Regions from separate parts of the Butyricicoccus sp. AM05-1 genome, predicted to be linked through region 1. Evidence: a T-box and tRNA genes for the amino acid it is inferred to sense, from the RefSeq annotation. Region 1 holds a T-box; the other holds one or more tRNA genes.
What was found. A T-box is a leader RNA that pairs with one kind of tRNA and senses whether it is charged. The one in region 1 lies ahead of pheS (phenylalanine--tRNA ligase subunit alpha), so its partner is inferred to be a tRNA-Phe.

Region 2: it has a tRNA-Phe gene. The T-box ahead of pheS (phenylalanine--tRNA ligase subunit alpha) is inferred to sense a tRNA for this amino acid. The anticodon was not compared.

What each region holds. Positions count from the first base shown of each region.
Region 1 is NZ_QUDG01000002.1:7,804-15,773, reverse strand. Features, by position in the region: gene rplP (50S ribosomal protein L16) at 1-21, shown strand, start outside; gene rpmC (50S ribosomal protein L29) at 21-221, shown strand; gene rpsQ (30S ribosomal protein S17) at 240-497, shown strand; gene rplN (50S ribosomal protein L14) at 510-878, shown strand; gene rplX (50S ribosomal protein L24) at 894-1,211, shown strand; gene rplE (50S ribosomal protein L5) at 1,231-1,776, shown strand; gene DW088_RS03950 (type Z 30S ribosomal protein S14) at 1,791-1,976, shown strand; T-box leader at 2,730-2,964, shown strand; gene pheS (phenylalanine--tRNA ligase subunit alpha) at 3,146-4,165, shown strand; gene pheT (phenylalanine--tRNA ligase subunit beta) at 4,285-6,693, shown strand; gene DW088_RS03935 (copper amine oxidase N-terminal domain-containing protein) at 6,752-7,970, opposite strand, start outside.
Region 2 is NZ_QUDG01000001.1:115,022-122,991, forward strand. Features, by position in the region: gene DW088_RS00660 (S-layer homology domain-containing protein) at 1-649, opposite strand, end outside; gene DW088_RS00665 (DUF4367 domain-containing protein) at 780-1,460, opposite strand; gene DW088_RS00670 (RNA polymerase sigma factor) at 1,461-1,994, opposite strand; gene DW088_RS00675 (hypothetical protein) at 2,192-2,701, shown strand; gene DW088_RS00680 (hypothetical protein) at 2,659-2,877, shown strand; tRNA gene DW088_RS00685 (tRNA-Phe) at 3,099-3,174, shown strand; tRNA gene DW088_RS00690 (tRNA-Gly) at 3,439-3,514, shown strand; gene lepA (translation elongation factor 4) at 4,066-5,877, shown strand; gene hemW (radical SAM family heme chaperone HemW) at 5,864-7,006, shown strand; gene DW088_RS00705 (ACT domain-containing protein) at 7,088-7,357, shown strand; gene DW088_RS00710 (PFL family protein) at 7,430-7,970, shown strand, end outside.

The DNA of each region.
Region 1 (7,970 bases):
AAGAATGGCGGTGAAGCATGATGAAGGCATCTGAGATCAGAGAACTGACGGCTGAGGAGCTGTCTGCAAAGCTCGGTGAGCTGAAGAAGGACCTCTTCAACCTCCGTCTGCAGCTCGCTACCAATCAGCTCGACAACACCAACAAGATCAATGAAGTCAAGCACGACATTGCTCGTATCAATACCGTTATCCGCGAGAAGCAGATCGCGGAGAAGGCATAAGGGAGGGAAACGAATATTATGAGCGAAAGAGCATTACGCAAAACGCGAGTAGGCAAGGTCGTTTCCGATAAGATGGATAAGACCATTGTCGTAGCAATTGAGGATCGTGTAGCACATCCTCTGTACAAGAAGGTTATTCCGCACACCTATAAGCTGAAGGCACACGACGAGAACAACGAGTGTGGCATCGGTGATAAGGTTAAGGTGATGGAGACCCGCCCGCTGTCCAAGGACAAGCGCTGGCGCCTGGTCGAGATCATCGAGAAGGCAAAGTAAGGAGGAGAGCACATGGTTCAGCAGGAAAGCTTTCTGCGTGCAGCTGACAACAGCGGCGCAAAGGAACTGAAGGTAATCCGTGTTCTCGGCGGCTCCGCACGCAAGTACGGCAACATCGGTGACGTAGTTGTTTGCTCGGTGCGCAAGTGCACCCCGGGCGGCGGCGTAAAGAAGGGCGATGTCGTTAAGGCAGTTATCGTCCGCACCGTTAAGGGCCTGCGCCGCGCTGACGGCAGCTATATCCGCTTTGACGAGAACGCTGGCGTTATCATTCGTGATGACAAAAACCCCCGCGGCACCCGTATCTTTGGGCCTGTCGCTCGTGAGCTGCGTGACAAGGATTACATGAAGATCCTGTCGCTTGCTCCGGAAGTACTGTAAGGAGGTCGCCAACAAATGAACAATTTGCACGTTAAGACGGGCGACACCGCAGTCGTTCTTTCCGGCAAGGAAAAGGGCAAGCGCGGCAAGATCCTGTCCGTAAACCCGAAGAAGGGTATGGTAGTAATCGAAGGTGTGAACATGATCAAGTGCCACACCAAGCCCCGCCGTCAGGGTGAAACCGGCGGCATCATCGAGCGCGAGGGTGCGCTGCGTGCCTGCAAGGTAATGCGCGTATGCCCGAAGTGCGACAAGCCGACTCGTGTAGCGCACAAGTTCACCGAGAACGGCACTAAGCTGACGGTGTGCAAGCACTGCGGCGAAACGCTTTAAGAAGAGGAGGTTGCAATAAATGGTTCCGAATATGAAAGCAAAGTATACTGCGGAAGTTGCGCCTGCTCTGATGAAGAAGTTTCAGTACGAGAGCGCAATGCAGATCCCGAAGCTCGACAAGATCGTAATCAACGTCGGCTGCGGTAAGGAAGCAAACGGTAACTCCAAGGTTATCGAGGCTATTGTCCGTGATATCACCCTGATCTCCGGCCAGAAGCCGATCATCACCCACGCTAAGAAGTCCATCGCAAACTTCAAGCTGCGTGACGGCATGCCGGTAGGCGTTAAGGTAACCCTGCGCCGTGACCGTATGTGGGAGTTCCTGGATCGTCTGTTCAACGTAGCTCTGCCGCGTGTACGCGACTTCCGCGGCATCAACGGCAACGCATTTGACGGCCGTGGCAACTACGCTCTGGGTCTGAACGAGCAGCTGATCTTCCCGGAAATTTCCTATGATCAGATCGACAAGATCCGCGGCATGAACATCGTTATCTGCACCACTGCAAATACCGATGAAGAAGCAAAGGAGCTGCTTACTCTGATGGGCGCTCCGTTTGAGAAGTAAGGAGGAGAAGTTAAATGGCTAAGAAGTCGATGGTTCTCAAGCAGCAGGCTAAGCCGAAGTTCTCCAGCCGAGCTTACAACCGCTGCAAGATTTGCGGCCGTCCGCACGCTTACCTGCGTGATTTCGGTATCTGCCGTATCTGCTTCCGCGAGCTGGCTTACAAGGGCCAGATTCCGGGTGTCCGCAAGGCATCCTGGTAAGGAAGAGCGATTTCAAAAAGGAACCCGTAAGGGTTCCTTTTTTTATGCTTTAACGGTGGGCAGAGACCATTTCTGCACCGACTGATCGGGGCACGCGAACTGCGTAAGCGGCCTCGCCCCTAACGGGCGGCAGCCTTTTTCAGCACCGGCTGAGCGGGGTACGCGAGCTGCCGCAGGCGTGTTCGCCCTTTCCGGGCGGGGAGTTTTTCGCTGCACCTCAGCGGGGGGATTCGCCGTCTGCGGACGGCGGGAACGTGCCGCGCCCCGCGGCAGGGGCAAAAAGGAAGGACAACCTGCGGTTTTCCTTCCTCTTTGAACTCCTACCTTTCCCTTATTTGTTAGCCTGGCGCAGACCAGAGACCGGCGACCGCTCCGAAACAGGGGAACAGCAGAGGATTTTTTCTACCGTAGGAGAGCACAGTGTGCTCCCATTTCTCTACCTATTTGCAGTGCCAGACAGTTTACTGCTACACAGGCGGTTTGGTCTCCGCAGGCGCGACACAAGATGAATTGCCCGAAGGACAAGAGAGGGTCCCCTGGGGGATAGCAGTGCCGCGCAACGCTTTTGTGTGTTGTTACGGACGGCACCTGCGGGTTTAATAATTGGTACAATCTATCTCGTAGGGTGCGCCGACCTCGGCGCACCGCTAAACAAAGGAAAACATCACGTTAAATCTTCATTTTAACGAAAAAATCCGGTTTTCCTCTTGCATTTTCCCGCAAAATGTGTTTTAATAATTCTGTTATGAATATTCCAATGCGATGAGCAGGAAAAGTAACGCTGTGTTCCTCTTTCTCAGAGAGAGCGGTCCCATGGCTGCAAGCCGTTTATCGAGGTATGGCGCGAAGTTCCCCTGTGAGCACCGGTGCTGAATAGATGCAGTAGGCGCCGGCGAAGTAACGCTCCGTTACCGGCGTTCAATGAGTGCCCGATTTTTTTCGGGAATCAGGGTGGTACCACGGAAGTTTTACGCCTTTCGTCCCTATTTTACGGGGACGGAAGGCGTTTTTTATTACCACTGTAACGGATGATACCCGTAGGGCGCGACGACTCGGCGCGCCGCATCGAACGGCAGCTGATGATTTCAGACGGCGTGCCGAGGTCGTCACGCCCTACGAACTATCCGCCTTCACCCTATCACAAAATCACATTCCAAAGGAGAATTGGTATGAAAGAAAAGCTGCAAGGCATTTTGCAGACCGCGAAGGAGCAGCTCGCTGCCGCGAAGGATTCGCGCGCGCTGGACGAGGCCCGCGTTAAGTTCCTCGGCAAAAAGGGTGAGCTGACCGCGCTGCTCAAGGGCATGAAGGACGTTGCTGCAGAGGAGCGTCCGGTTGTTGGTCAGCTGATCAACGACGTTCGTGCGGAGATCGAAACCATCATTGACAAGCAGAAGAAGCTGATCGAGCAGGCTGCGCTCGAGAAGAAGCTGGAGGCTGAGACCATCGACGTTACCCTGCCGGGTGAGGACGTTGTCATCGGCAAAAAGCATCCGCTGAACATCGTGCTCGATGAGTTCAAGGAGATTTTCCTCGGTCTGGGCTTCTCCATCGCAGAGGGCCCGGAGGTTGAACTGGATCACTACAACTTTGAGGCGCTGAACATTCCGAAGGACCATCCGGCACGCGACACGCAGGATACCTTCTATATTTCGGATAACGTTGTGCTCCGCACGCAGACCTCTCCGATGCAGGTCCGCACGATGGAAAAGCGCAAGCCGCCGATCCGCATTATTGCGCCGGGCCGTGTTTACCGTTCGGACGCCGTTGATGCAACCCACTCTCCGCTGTTCCATCAGATCGAGGGTCTGGTTGTCGATAAGGGCATCCGCATGAGCGACCTGAAGGGCATCCTCGAGCTGTTTGCAAAGAAGCTGTACGGCGAGGACACGGTTGTTCGTTTCCGTCCGCATCACTTCCCGTTCACCGAGCCGTCTGCGGAGATGGATATCCAGTGCTACCGCTGCCACGGCGAAGGCTGCCCGCTCTGCAAGGGCGAGGGCTGGATCGAGATCCTCGGCTGCGGCATGGTTCACCCCAAGGTGCTTGAGATGAGCGGCATCGACCCGAATGAATACTCCGGCTACGCCTTCGGCATCGGTCTGGAGCGTATGGTTATGGGCCGTTTCAAGATCGACGATATCCGTCTGTTCTATGAGAACGACGTTCGATTCCTGCACCAGTTCTAAACCTGCACCCGTAGGGCGGGGTGACCTCATCCCGCCGCACTCTCCCGCATGTTACAAGCGATACGTATTATCGTCGCGCCCTACGGACAACAATAACACCAAAAGGAGTGTTCCTATCAATGAAACTGCCATTATCCTGGCTTTCGGATTATACCGATATGACCGGCATCACCCCGAAGGAGTATGATGCCAAGCTGACTATGTCCGGCTCCAAGGTCGAGGAGGTTTACTACCTCGGCGCGGAGATCGACAACGTTGTGACCGGCAAGATCCTCGAGGTTGTCGATCACCCGGATTCCGACCATCTGAAGATCTGCCAGCTCGATGTCGGCAAGGAGGAGCCGGTGCAGATCGTCACCGGCGCACCCAATGTAACGCCTGCGTCCGTTGGCGAGATCTGCCCGGTCTGCCTGCACAAGTCCACCCTGCCGGGCGGCGTGAAGATCACCAAGGGCAAGCTGCGCGGCGTGCCGTCCAACGGCATGATGTGCTCGTTCCAGGAGCTGGGTCTGTCCCACGGCTGCGTACCGTATGCGTGCGAGAACGGCATCCTGTTCCTGCCGGCCGGTACCCCGGTTGGCGAGGACATCAAGAAGGTACTCGGTCTGGACGACTGGGTTTCCGATTTTGAGATCACGTCCAACCGCCCGGACTGCCTGAGCGTGATCGGTTTGGCCCGCGAGACTGCGGCTACCTTCGACCGTCCGTTCAGCGTTAAGACCCCGGAGGTAAAGGGCGTTGGCGGCGACATCAACGAGTATATGTCGGTTGAGGTTAAGGATACCGACCTGTGCTCGCGCTACACCGCCCGCATTGTTAAGAATATCAAGATCGAGCCGTCTCCGGCGTGGATGCGCGAGCGTCTGCACGCCTGCGGCGTTCGTCCGATCAACAATATCGTTGATATCACCAACTATGTTATGCTTGAGTACGGCCAGCCGATGCATGCGTTCGATTACAAGTGCCTGTCCGACGGCCGCATTGTTGTCCGCCGTGCCCGCAACGGTGAGTCCATCCAGACTCTGGACGGCGTGGATCACGACCTGAGCGACAAGATGCTCGCCATCTGCGACAACGACAAGCCGGTTGCTGTTGCAGGCGTTATGGGCGGCGCAAACTCCGAGATTATGGACGACACCAAGACTGTCGTTTTCGAATCCGCGAACTTCCACGGCGCTACCGTTCGTATCACCGCAAAGGCGCTCGGCATGCGTACCGAGGCCTCCGGCCGCTTTGAGAAGGGCCTTGACCCGCGCATGACCCTCGATGCAGTCAACCGTGCGTGCGAACTGATCGAGATGCTCGGCGCAGGCGAAGTCGTTGACGGCATCATTGACGTTGACAACTCCGACCCGAACCACAAGCGTCTGCCGTTTGAGCCGGACAAGATGAACGCGCTGCTCGGTCTGGAACTGTCCACGGAGGAGCAGGTAAAGCTGCTCGAGAAGCTGGGCTTCAAGATCGAGAACAACGAGGTCGTTGTGCCGTTCTTCCGCACCGACATCAACCGTATGTGCGACGTAGCCGAGGAGGTTGCCCGCATGTACGGCTACGACAAGATTCCGACCACGCTGTACGCCGGTGAGATGGTACAGGGTGAGTTCACGCCGGCTCAGCAGGCGGAGCGCGCTGCCGCGCTGGTTTGCCGCGAGGCGGGCTTTGACGAGTCCATGAGCCACTCGTTCATCTCTCCGAAGTTCTACGACATGATCGGCTGGGACGAGAACGACCCGCGCCGTATCTCCACCACCATCCTCAATCCGCTCGGCGAGGATTTCAGCGTAATGCGTACCACCGTGCTGCCGTCCATGTTGGATAATCTGGCGCACAACCACGCACACCGCAACCCGACCGCTTCGCTGTACGAGCTGGGCACCATCTACACCCCGACCGTCAAGGACGGCAAGGCTGACCCGGACGTACTGCCGCACGAGGAGAAGATCCTGACCCTCGGCAGCTACGGCCGCCTGTCCTTCTTCCAGTTCAAGGGCGTAATCGAGGCGCTGCTGCGTGAGCTGAACATCAAGGACGCGTCCTTTGCTCCCGAGAAGGCCAACCTGTCCTACCACCCGGGCCGCTGTGCCAAGGTGCTCATTGACGGCAAGGAGATCGGCGTATTCGGCACCATTCATCCGACCGTTGCCGCACGCTACGGTCTGTCCGGCGAGGTGCTCGCTGCCGAGCTGCAGATGGACGCGCTGCTGGCTGCCATCGACCCGGAGAAGCTGTATCATCCGCTGCCCAAGTTCCCGGCATCCACCCGCGATATCGCCGTTCTGGTTGATGATGCCGTTCCGGCGGCTTCCATGCAGGCTGCTGTTGAGAAGGCGGCAGGCAAGCTGCTCGAGTCGGTCAAGCTGTTTGACGTTTACAAGGGCAAGGGAATCCCGGAGGGCAAGAAGTCTGTTGCATATTCGCTGTCCCTGCGCGCACCCGACCGCACCCTCACCGATGAGGAGTGCGACAAGGCAATGCGTGCCGCTATCTCGGCGCTCGAGACCGAGTTCGGCGCGCAGCTGCGCGGCTAAATTCCTGAATTGGATAGAAAAAGAGCAGATGCTTGGCATCTGCTCTTTTTTTGTGTGCTTATTCTTCGGGTTCCTCGTACGGGTCGTTGTATACCCATTCGACGACTTTACTGCCGTCCGGCAGCTTGACATTCGGCGCAGAATCCGACGGGGAAGAGGAAAGGGTCAGGTCAACGGTCACAATACTGTCATTTTTCTTGTGCTGCGACAGCTTGATGCGGCAATCCTGCAGATTACCGGAAAATTCAAAGGTGGTCAGCGTGACGCTCTTCCAGTATTCCTCGCGCTTTTCAAACGCAGCAGAGAACGAACCGTTTGCTATATCCAGCGTGAAGGTCGTGTTCTGCGTTGTACCATAGCCGTCGTCTGTTTCGGATTTTGCGGTATACCTGGTGCCGCTGCGCGTGAACAGCTCATCACCGAAGATTGCAGCAAGATAGTTTGCATGTGCCTGCACACTTTCCCATAAAAATTCAAAATTTCTGTTTTCGTCTTCCTGCTCCATTGAGGTAACAATCGCATCACCGGCAGAGGTAAGCGAAAAGTCCCGCAACTCATCAAGCTGGTTTGTTGTGCCGACGATTGGCTCGAGCAGTTCAAACGAGTGGATATGCAGCCACGCACCGTTGGCCATTGCGGTAACGTTCTCTTCATTGTCGTAACCGCTTGCAACAAGCAGCTTGGCAAGGGATGGACAGCGCAGATAGAGCGAACCGCTAGACGGGTCGCACAGGAAATCCACGCGGATATCTTTGAGCGAAGCCTTGAGCATCGTCAGCGCTGTCGCAGAAAGCAGATTGTCTGTGTCGGTATCAAGCAGCAGGTCGGCCAGCATGCGCAGGTCGGCAGTAGCTGTCAGTTGTAGGTTTTGTCCTTGAGACAAAATAGTGACATTGGCGTTTGCATTGTAATCCTTGTTGCCGTCCACAGTGTCAAAGACCGTGTACAGTGCATTGACGGTCGCAACGCTCTTCAAGGCCGTTGCGGTATCCTGCTTGGGCTGTGCTTTAAGCCATTGATTGAGCACTGTAAATTTGCTGTTGACCTCTGCAATGAGTGCAGCACGGTCATACAGCACAGCAGTGTGATAATAGTCATCCCACAGGACATTCAAGCCAAACGCTTCAGCGAAAAAGCGTACCGGAACATAGGTTCTGCTGCTTTTCTTGTACGGTGCGGTGTCAATTTCAGTGGTTTTGAGTGTTTTTCCGGTCTTGTCGTCCACAATAGTAAGCTGCTTGCTGCCGAGTGCGAACGAAAGCGTTTGTCCATCTTTT
Region 2 (7,970 bases), on a different contig from region 1:
GCGGCGGCTTCGGCGCATCGGTTTCCCGCTGCTGGTAGGAGACCATCGGTGCAAAACGCTGCAAAATAGTCGCCAGCTGTGCGCGGGAGACTGTGCGCTGCGGAGACAGTGTGGTCGCGGTCGTGCCGGTGATCAGTCCCTCGGCGTTGGCCCACTGCATGGCGGCCTGCGCATACGGATGAATCGAAGAAGCATCCGTGTAGCCGGAGAGCGCGTTTTGTGCCGTCACATCCAGCTTTTTGTATTCGGCAAAGCGGTACAGCATAACGGCGAACTGCTCGCGCGTAAGTGAGGTGCCGGGGCGAAATACCGTGTCGCTGTAGCCGGTGATGATGCCGTTGGACACACCCCACCGAACCGCGGTCAGGAAGGACGCGTCCTCCGCGACATCCTGAAAGGTAAGCACTGTGTCAGCTGCAGGTGCATGCTCCATACGGTACAGCGCCTGCACCAGACAGGCGCGGGTCGCAGGTGCATCTGCGGCAAAGGTGTATTCCGAAATGCCGTCCATCAGATTGGACTGTACGGCGAATTCCATGGCCTGCTCGGCCCAGTGCGGCTTTAGATCGGAATAATCGGCGGCAGCGGTGCCGGTCAGCATCGAAAGACTGAGCATTACGGCCGCCGCGGTATAGCGATGTTTTTTCAAAAGAGTAAACCTCCGTGATTGTTTTCGCGCAGAAAATCATGCGCGTGGTTTATACACTTTCACAATTTATCATTATAACACCGCGACAGGGCAGGCCGCAATAGCAATTCTTTGCAATATCAGCAGAGAATCACTGCAGATTCTCGATGAGTTTACGGCAGGTATCGGCGGACAGGCTGCTGTACAGGTGATAGACGATGTCATCTTGCGTCCAGAGGAGCGTGACTGTGCCGTTTTTCTCAATCATCGTAACCGGACTGCCATGCAGAGTAAATTCGGTAACAGATGCGTTTTCCGTGTCCACAAACTTGTGTGCCTCTGAAGTATCTGTAATCCGGGTGCAGGTCAGGTCAAGAAAATCGGTAGTGCTTTCGTAGGTGACGGTATAGCCGTTGGGCGTGCTGCGCTCGTCGGTTTTGTGCATGGCATCCGGCAGGCCGGACAGAACCGGCGGCGTGAACGCCTTGTTGCCGGTTTCGGACGGCAGGGCAGACGAAAAACGATAGTCGGTCAGGTCGTTAAACACGCGCACGACAGTATTGATTAGCGATACGCGGTATGCTTCTACGCTCATCGCGCAGCCGAACGAAACCGCAGCGGAAAGCAGCAGAACAGCGGCCGTGCGGCGCGCAAGACGAAGGCTCTGGTTGAACGCCGCAGAGTGCTTTTGCGCACGCATCAGACGGCGCATTTCGCGCCGGAATTTCCGGGAGAAACGGTGCTCAGGCAGCGCATCCGGCGTACAGGCTTGCAGCCACAGCTCGCGCGCTTCGGCGGCCTGCGCGGACAGCATATCGTCAGTGATCTTCATTTACGGTTCCTCCATTCCACTCAGCGCTGCGCTGAGTTTTTCCTTGGCACGCTGGATGAGCTTGCGCACGTTCGGCTCGGTTGTATCCAGAATATTCGCGATCTCCGCGTTGGAATAGCCGCAGTCGTACCGCAGAAGCAGTACCGAGCGGTAACGCGGCGGCAGTGCAGCGATAGCGACCGCCAGAGTGTCGCGCTCGGCGAGACGCTCAATCTCAGCAGCAGGCGCGGCTTCGATATATTCCTCGGCAAGCGGCAGGACATTGCGGCGCTGCTTTTCGCGGTACAGGTCGATCGCTTTGTGCTCGGTAATAGTGACGAGCAGCGCGCGCGTTTTGTGACACCTCGGTGAAGAAATGGTGTCCAGAATTTCGATGACTTTGAGAAAAGCCTGATGCACCACGTCCTCTGCATCTCTGCTGTTGCGCAGAATGCGGTTTGCGGTGTAGTACATCAGATTTTTGTATTCGCTGTAAAGAATCTCGAACTTGGACTTGTCTGCGTCCGAGTCGATCATTGCCAGATAGAGAAACATTTTTACGCCTTCCTGCCTGTTATTTTAGCAGATTATAGCATATTGTGCCTGATTATGCAATCTGAAGAACGGATTTACAGGCGGTTCTTCTCGTGTCGAAAAAATTCAAAAATTTTTGCGGGAGCGTGTCACAAAACCGAAAGGACATTCGTCTATATAGTATGAGCAGGACAGGAGAGCCGGAAAGGAGGGAGTGCATGAACAATCGCAGGATATGGTTTCGATTAGGCGGCGTACTGGCTGCGGCAGCTGTCTGCACAGGCGGTGCGGCCGTTGTCTCCGACCGTGCGCAGGAAGCGAAAAATGTACAGAGGGCGTTCCTCGGCGCGATGGAAACGCAGATGCAGATAGGGTGCTATCCGTCGGAGACCGACTCACCGGCCGACCTGACCGAGCGGGAACGCACGGAACTGCAGACGGCATACACTTCACGGGTGGAGCAGTACTACACCGAGGAAAATCCCTGCAGGAAACGATACATTGCACTGAACGAGGATTTTCTGACGGCTTGCGATTCGGATGTAGAATACAGCGAGTCCGGCGGCGTGGCCGACTGCCGATTTGACAGCGTGCGGCTGTATGCAGACCGAATGACGGCGGTGGTGCAGGCACAGACCGTTGTTTGGGATAAACGATCTCCGGCAATCCGGAGCAGGGATTTTCGGTGGAGCTGCCGGTCAATCGGGATACCATCACTGCGACTATGAAGAAGGAGAACGGCGTGTGGAAACTGGACTCGATTGATTCACAGATCAGTCTGTCGGCTGCCGTACCGGCGGATGATGAGGTTTGCAGAGAACACTATCCGACATTTGAAACGGCAAGGCAGGCGGCAGACAGTATAGATGACCAGGCATACATAAAGGAGGCGCGTTTCGCTTGAACTATTTTGGGCTGCACCGTGTGGCTGCTCCCGCATGAAAAGGATAGAGCGGCAGACTTGTTGTGGGGACAAATCCGCCGTAAAACGGAAGAGAAAAGTGATACAGTCGCAGACTGAGCTTCTGTGACTGTTTTCGCCTGCTTGCAGAATATACAAAAAATTAAAAAAAGTTGTTGACATTTCCGAGGGAATATAATATACTAAACAAGCGCTGTAAAAACGCCTCTGTAGCTCAGTCGGTAGAGCAGGGGACTGAAAATCCCCGTGTCGGTGGTTCGATTCCGCCCGGAGGCACCATTTATTCAAATGAGTGTCTGGACACTCATTTGAATAAATCTTACCTTTCGGTTAAGGAATCGAGGCCGTAGCCCTCTAACCTCTGAATTGTCGCTTTGCGACATTGAAATGAGAGCAGGCGGCTCTTGGAAATATGCCGGTGGCATATTTCAACCAGCGTGGCTTTTTCCGTAGAAAAAGCGATTCCGCCCGGAGATGTAGCGTCGGAGCGACAAGTAACCCATCTTCGAGTTAAAAATCGCGTTAGCGCGAAAAATCAAATATGCGGCTGTAGCTCATCTGGTAGAGCGCCACCTTGCCAAGGTGGAGGTAGCGAGTTCGAGCCTCGTCAGCCGCTCCAAATCAAAGGGCACCGATGTCATTCGGTGCTTTTCTTTTGCCCGCAGCACACTCGCTTCCTCCACCTTCATAAAATCGGAGGTCGGGGTCCCCGTGAAAGCCTGTGGCTTTTGCGGGGTGTGGGTGCGAGTTCGAGCCTCGCCAGCCGCTCCAAATCAAAGGACACCGATGTCATTCGGTGTTTTTCTTTTATCTGCAGCACACTCACTTCCTCTACCTTCATAAAATCAGAGGTCGGGTGTGGATGTGATTCGAGCCTCGTCAGCCGCTCCAATTAGAAGCACCGAGTAAAATCGGTGCTTTTGTTTTACCCAAAACCGCCGGCCGCCGCTAATTCTTTGTCGGTTTACTGCTTCATCATGATAATACAATAACCGCTTTGCATGAAATTCCTCTTATCAGAAAATGAAATTTATGAAAAAATACAAAATTCACGTTTGCAGCAGAGAAACAAACGTAAACTGCGAAAGAACGCTTGTGACACCCCGCCAAATATGCTATAATGAGCCTATATTTATTAGGTTTACAGTTTACAGATAAGGAGCTTTCGACGTGAAAAATCGCGAGCAAATTCGTAATTTCTCCATCATTGCACATATTGACCACGGCAAATCTACGCTGGCAGACCGTCTGCTGGAGCAGTGCAAGGCCGTTTCCGTGCGTGAAATGGAGGAGCAGTTACTCGACAATATGGAGCTTGAGCGTGAGCGCGGCATTACCATCAAGGCGCGCGCTGTCCGCATGGAATATACCGCGGACAACGGCAAGACCTACGAAATGAACCTGATCGACACCCCGGGTCATGTGGACTTCAACTATGAGGTTTCACGTTCTCTGGCGGCGTGTGAGGGTGCGCTTCTGGTCGTTGATGCGGCACAGGGTATTGAGGCGCAGACGCTCGGCAACACCTATCTTGCCATTGACGCCGGTCTGGAGGTCGTGCCGGTCATCAACAAGATCGACCTGCCGGCGGCAGACGCGCCGCGTGTCAAGAAGGAGATCGAGGATATCATCGGCATTCCGGCAGAGGATTCGCCCGAAATTTCCGCAAAAATGAATATCAATATTCATGAGGTGCTCGAGCGTATCGTCACCGATATTCCGTCGCCGGAGGGCGATGCAGATGCGCCGCTGCGCGCACTCGTGTTCGACAGCCAGTACGACCCGTACAAGGGCGTTGTCGTTTACATGCGTCTGCTTGACGGTAAGATCTGCCCGGGCATGAAGGTCAAAATGATGGCCACCGGTGCAGAATTTCAGGTGCTTGAGTGCGGCTACATGCTGCCGCTTGGTCTGTCTCCGCAGCAGGAGCTGTGTGCGGGTGAGGTTGGCTACTTTACCGCCTCTATTAAAAAGGTGTCCGACACCCGCGTGGGCGATACCGTTACCGGTGTGGAAAATCCGACGCCGGAGGCGCTGCCCGGCTATCGTCCGGCACGTCCGATGGTATTCTGCGGTATTTACACCGAGGACGGCTCCAAGTATCCCGATCTGCGTGACGCACTTGAAAAACTGCAGCTCAATGACGCAGCGCTGTCGTTTGAGCCGGAAAGCTCGGTCGCACTCGGCTTCGGCTTCCGCTGCGGCTTTCTTGGTATGCTGCACATGGAGATCATTCAGGAGCGGCTCGAACGCGAGTTCGACCTTGACCTCGTCACCACGCTGCCGAGCGTTATCTACGAGGTCGTCAAGACCGACGGCACGACCCAGCGCTGCGACAATCCGCACGATTATCCGAGTCCGGATGTTATCGAGGAGGCTCGCGAGCCGTATGTCAAGGCGTCCATCATGACGCCGCAGGAGTTCGTCGGCAACATCATGCCGATGTGCCAGGACCGCCGCGGCATTTTTAAGGATATGCAGTATCTGGACTCCAATCTGGTCGAGCTGCACTACGAAATGCCGACCGGTGAGATTATTTATGACTTTTTCGACGCGCTCAAGGCTCGTACCAAGGGTTATGCGTCGCTCGACTATGAATTTATCGACTACCGCAAGAGCGATCTCGTTAAGGTCGATATGCTGCTCAACGGCGATCAGGTGGACGCGCTGTCCTTTATCGCGCACCGCGACAAGGCCTACGGCCGTGCCCGCCGTATCTGTGAAAAGCTGAAGGAAAATATTCCGCGCCAGCTGTTCGAGGTGCCGATCCAGGCAGCCATCGGCGGCAAGGTTATCGCCCGTGAGACGGTCAAGGCGCTCCGCAAGGACGTACTGGCTAAGTGCTACGGCGGCGATATCACGCGTAAGAAGAAGCTGCTCGAAAAGCAGAAGGAAGGCAAGAAGAAGATGCGTGCGCTCGGCACGGTTCAGCTGCCGACCGAGGCTTTTATGGCTGTGCTTAAACTCGATGAGGAAAACTAACGCTGCAACAGGCGGCAAGCTGCTCGGCCTCTACCTGCACATCCCGTTCTGCGTGAAAAAGTGCGCGTACTGCGATTTTTATTCGGTCACGGATGCGTCACTCAAAGCCGATTACACGGCGGCGCTGATTCGTGATATAAAGGAGTACGGCGAACGCTGCTCCGGTTACACGGTCGATACCGTGTATATTGGCGGCGGCACGCCGACCTGCCTTGGTGCAGACTATCTCAGCGAGATTTTACAGGCGGTCGGGGCATGCTTTGCGATTGCGGAAAACGCTGAAATTACGGTGGAATGCAATCCGGAGAGCACGGATCAAGCGGTGCTGGAGGCCATGCATAAGCACGGCGTCAACCGGCTCTCGTTTGGCGTGCAGGCGGCGCACGACACCGAGCTTAAACGCATCGGCCGTATCCACGACTTTGCGCAGGCACAGACAGCAGTGCAGCTGGCGCGGCAGTGTGGCTTTGCCAACATCAGCCTTGATTTGATGTATGGCCTGCCGGACCAGACGCAGGCGCAGTTTCTCGACTCGGTGACACAGTGTTTGACGCTGAACCCGCAGCATTTGTCGTGCTACGGACTCAAACTGGAGCCTGCAACACCGATGGGACGTGAAAATCCGGTTCTGCCGGATGATGATACGCAGGCAGATACCTATCTTGCCATGTGCAGGCTGCTTAGCAGGAACGGCTTCGAGCACTATGAAATATCAAATTTCGCAAAACCGGGTTTTCGTTCCCGGCATAATTTCAAATACTGGGATCTTTCCGACTATCTCGGACTGGGACCGGGTGCCCATTCCTTCCTGAATGGCCGCCGGTTCGCGTTTGTCCGGGATATCAGGGCTTATATCAGCGGTGAGAGCATCCCGCAGGACGAGGAGGAGGTCTCGGACTTCCGGCGGCAGGGCGAATACCTGCTGGTGCGTCTGCGGACCTCGGACGGTGCGGATATGCACGATCTCGAAAACCGATACCATGTCAGTACGGCTCCTTACGAGCAGGTATTCCGCATGCTGGAAAAGCACGGTCTTGCCGCTCACGAGGGTACACGGTGGTATCTCACCGAACAGGGCTTTCTGGTTTCCAACAGTATTATCAATACCGTGGTGGAAGCCGGAGAATAATTGAGAACGACGGATTCTCAATTTTCCATTATTCATTTGTTTGTGATAAATTAACATATACGCAAAAATGGAGGAATCAACATGCGCGCAGTAATCACAGTAACAGGCAAGGACCGCACCGGTATCATCGCCAAGATCTCGAACACGCTCTATGAGCATCAGGTCAACATCATCGACATTTCTCAGAATGTAATGGACGATGTATTTGCAATGGTCATGCTGGTAAACATTGATAAGTGCACCGTAGACTTCAACACGCTCATCGACCTGCTTGACAAGGATGGTGAGGAGCTCGGCATGAAGATTCACACCATGCATGAGGACATCTTTGACGCAATGCACAAAATCTGACAAATTGACGGAATCGAGAGCAGGTAACCGATTCTCAACTCTCAATTTTTCAGGAGGTTTAGTTAAATGTCTATGATCAACACGAAAGATATTCTGGAAACCATTAAGATGATCGAGGAGGAGCACCTCGACATTCGTACCATCACGATGGGCATTTCGCTGCGCGACCTTGCGGCGGACGACATTAATGTGCTGGCGGACAAGGTATACGACAAGGTAACGCGCCGTGCGGAAAAGCTGGTTGCCACCGGCGAGCAGATTGAGCGCGAGCTTGGCATCCCGATCATCAACAAGCGTATTTCGGTAACGCCGATCGCCATGGTCGGTGCGACCTCCTCGGCAAACAGCTATGTACCGCTGGCCAAGGCGCTTGACCGTGCCGCTGCGACCACTGGCGTCAACTTCGTCGGCGGCTTCTCGGCTCTGGTGCAGAAGGGTTTTGCCAAGGGCGATGAAATCCTTATCAACTCCATTCCGGAGGCAATGGCGGAAACCAATCTGGTCTGCTCGTCGGTCAACGTTGCGTCCACCAAGGCGGGCGTCAATCTGGATGCCATCGGTCTGATGGGTCGCATCATCAAGCAGACCGCAGAACTGACCAAGGACAACGATT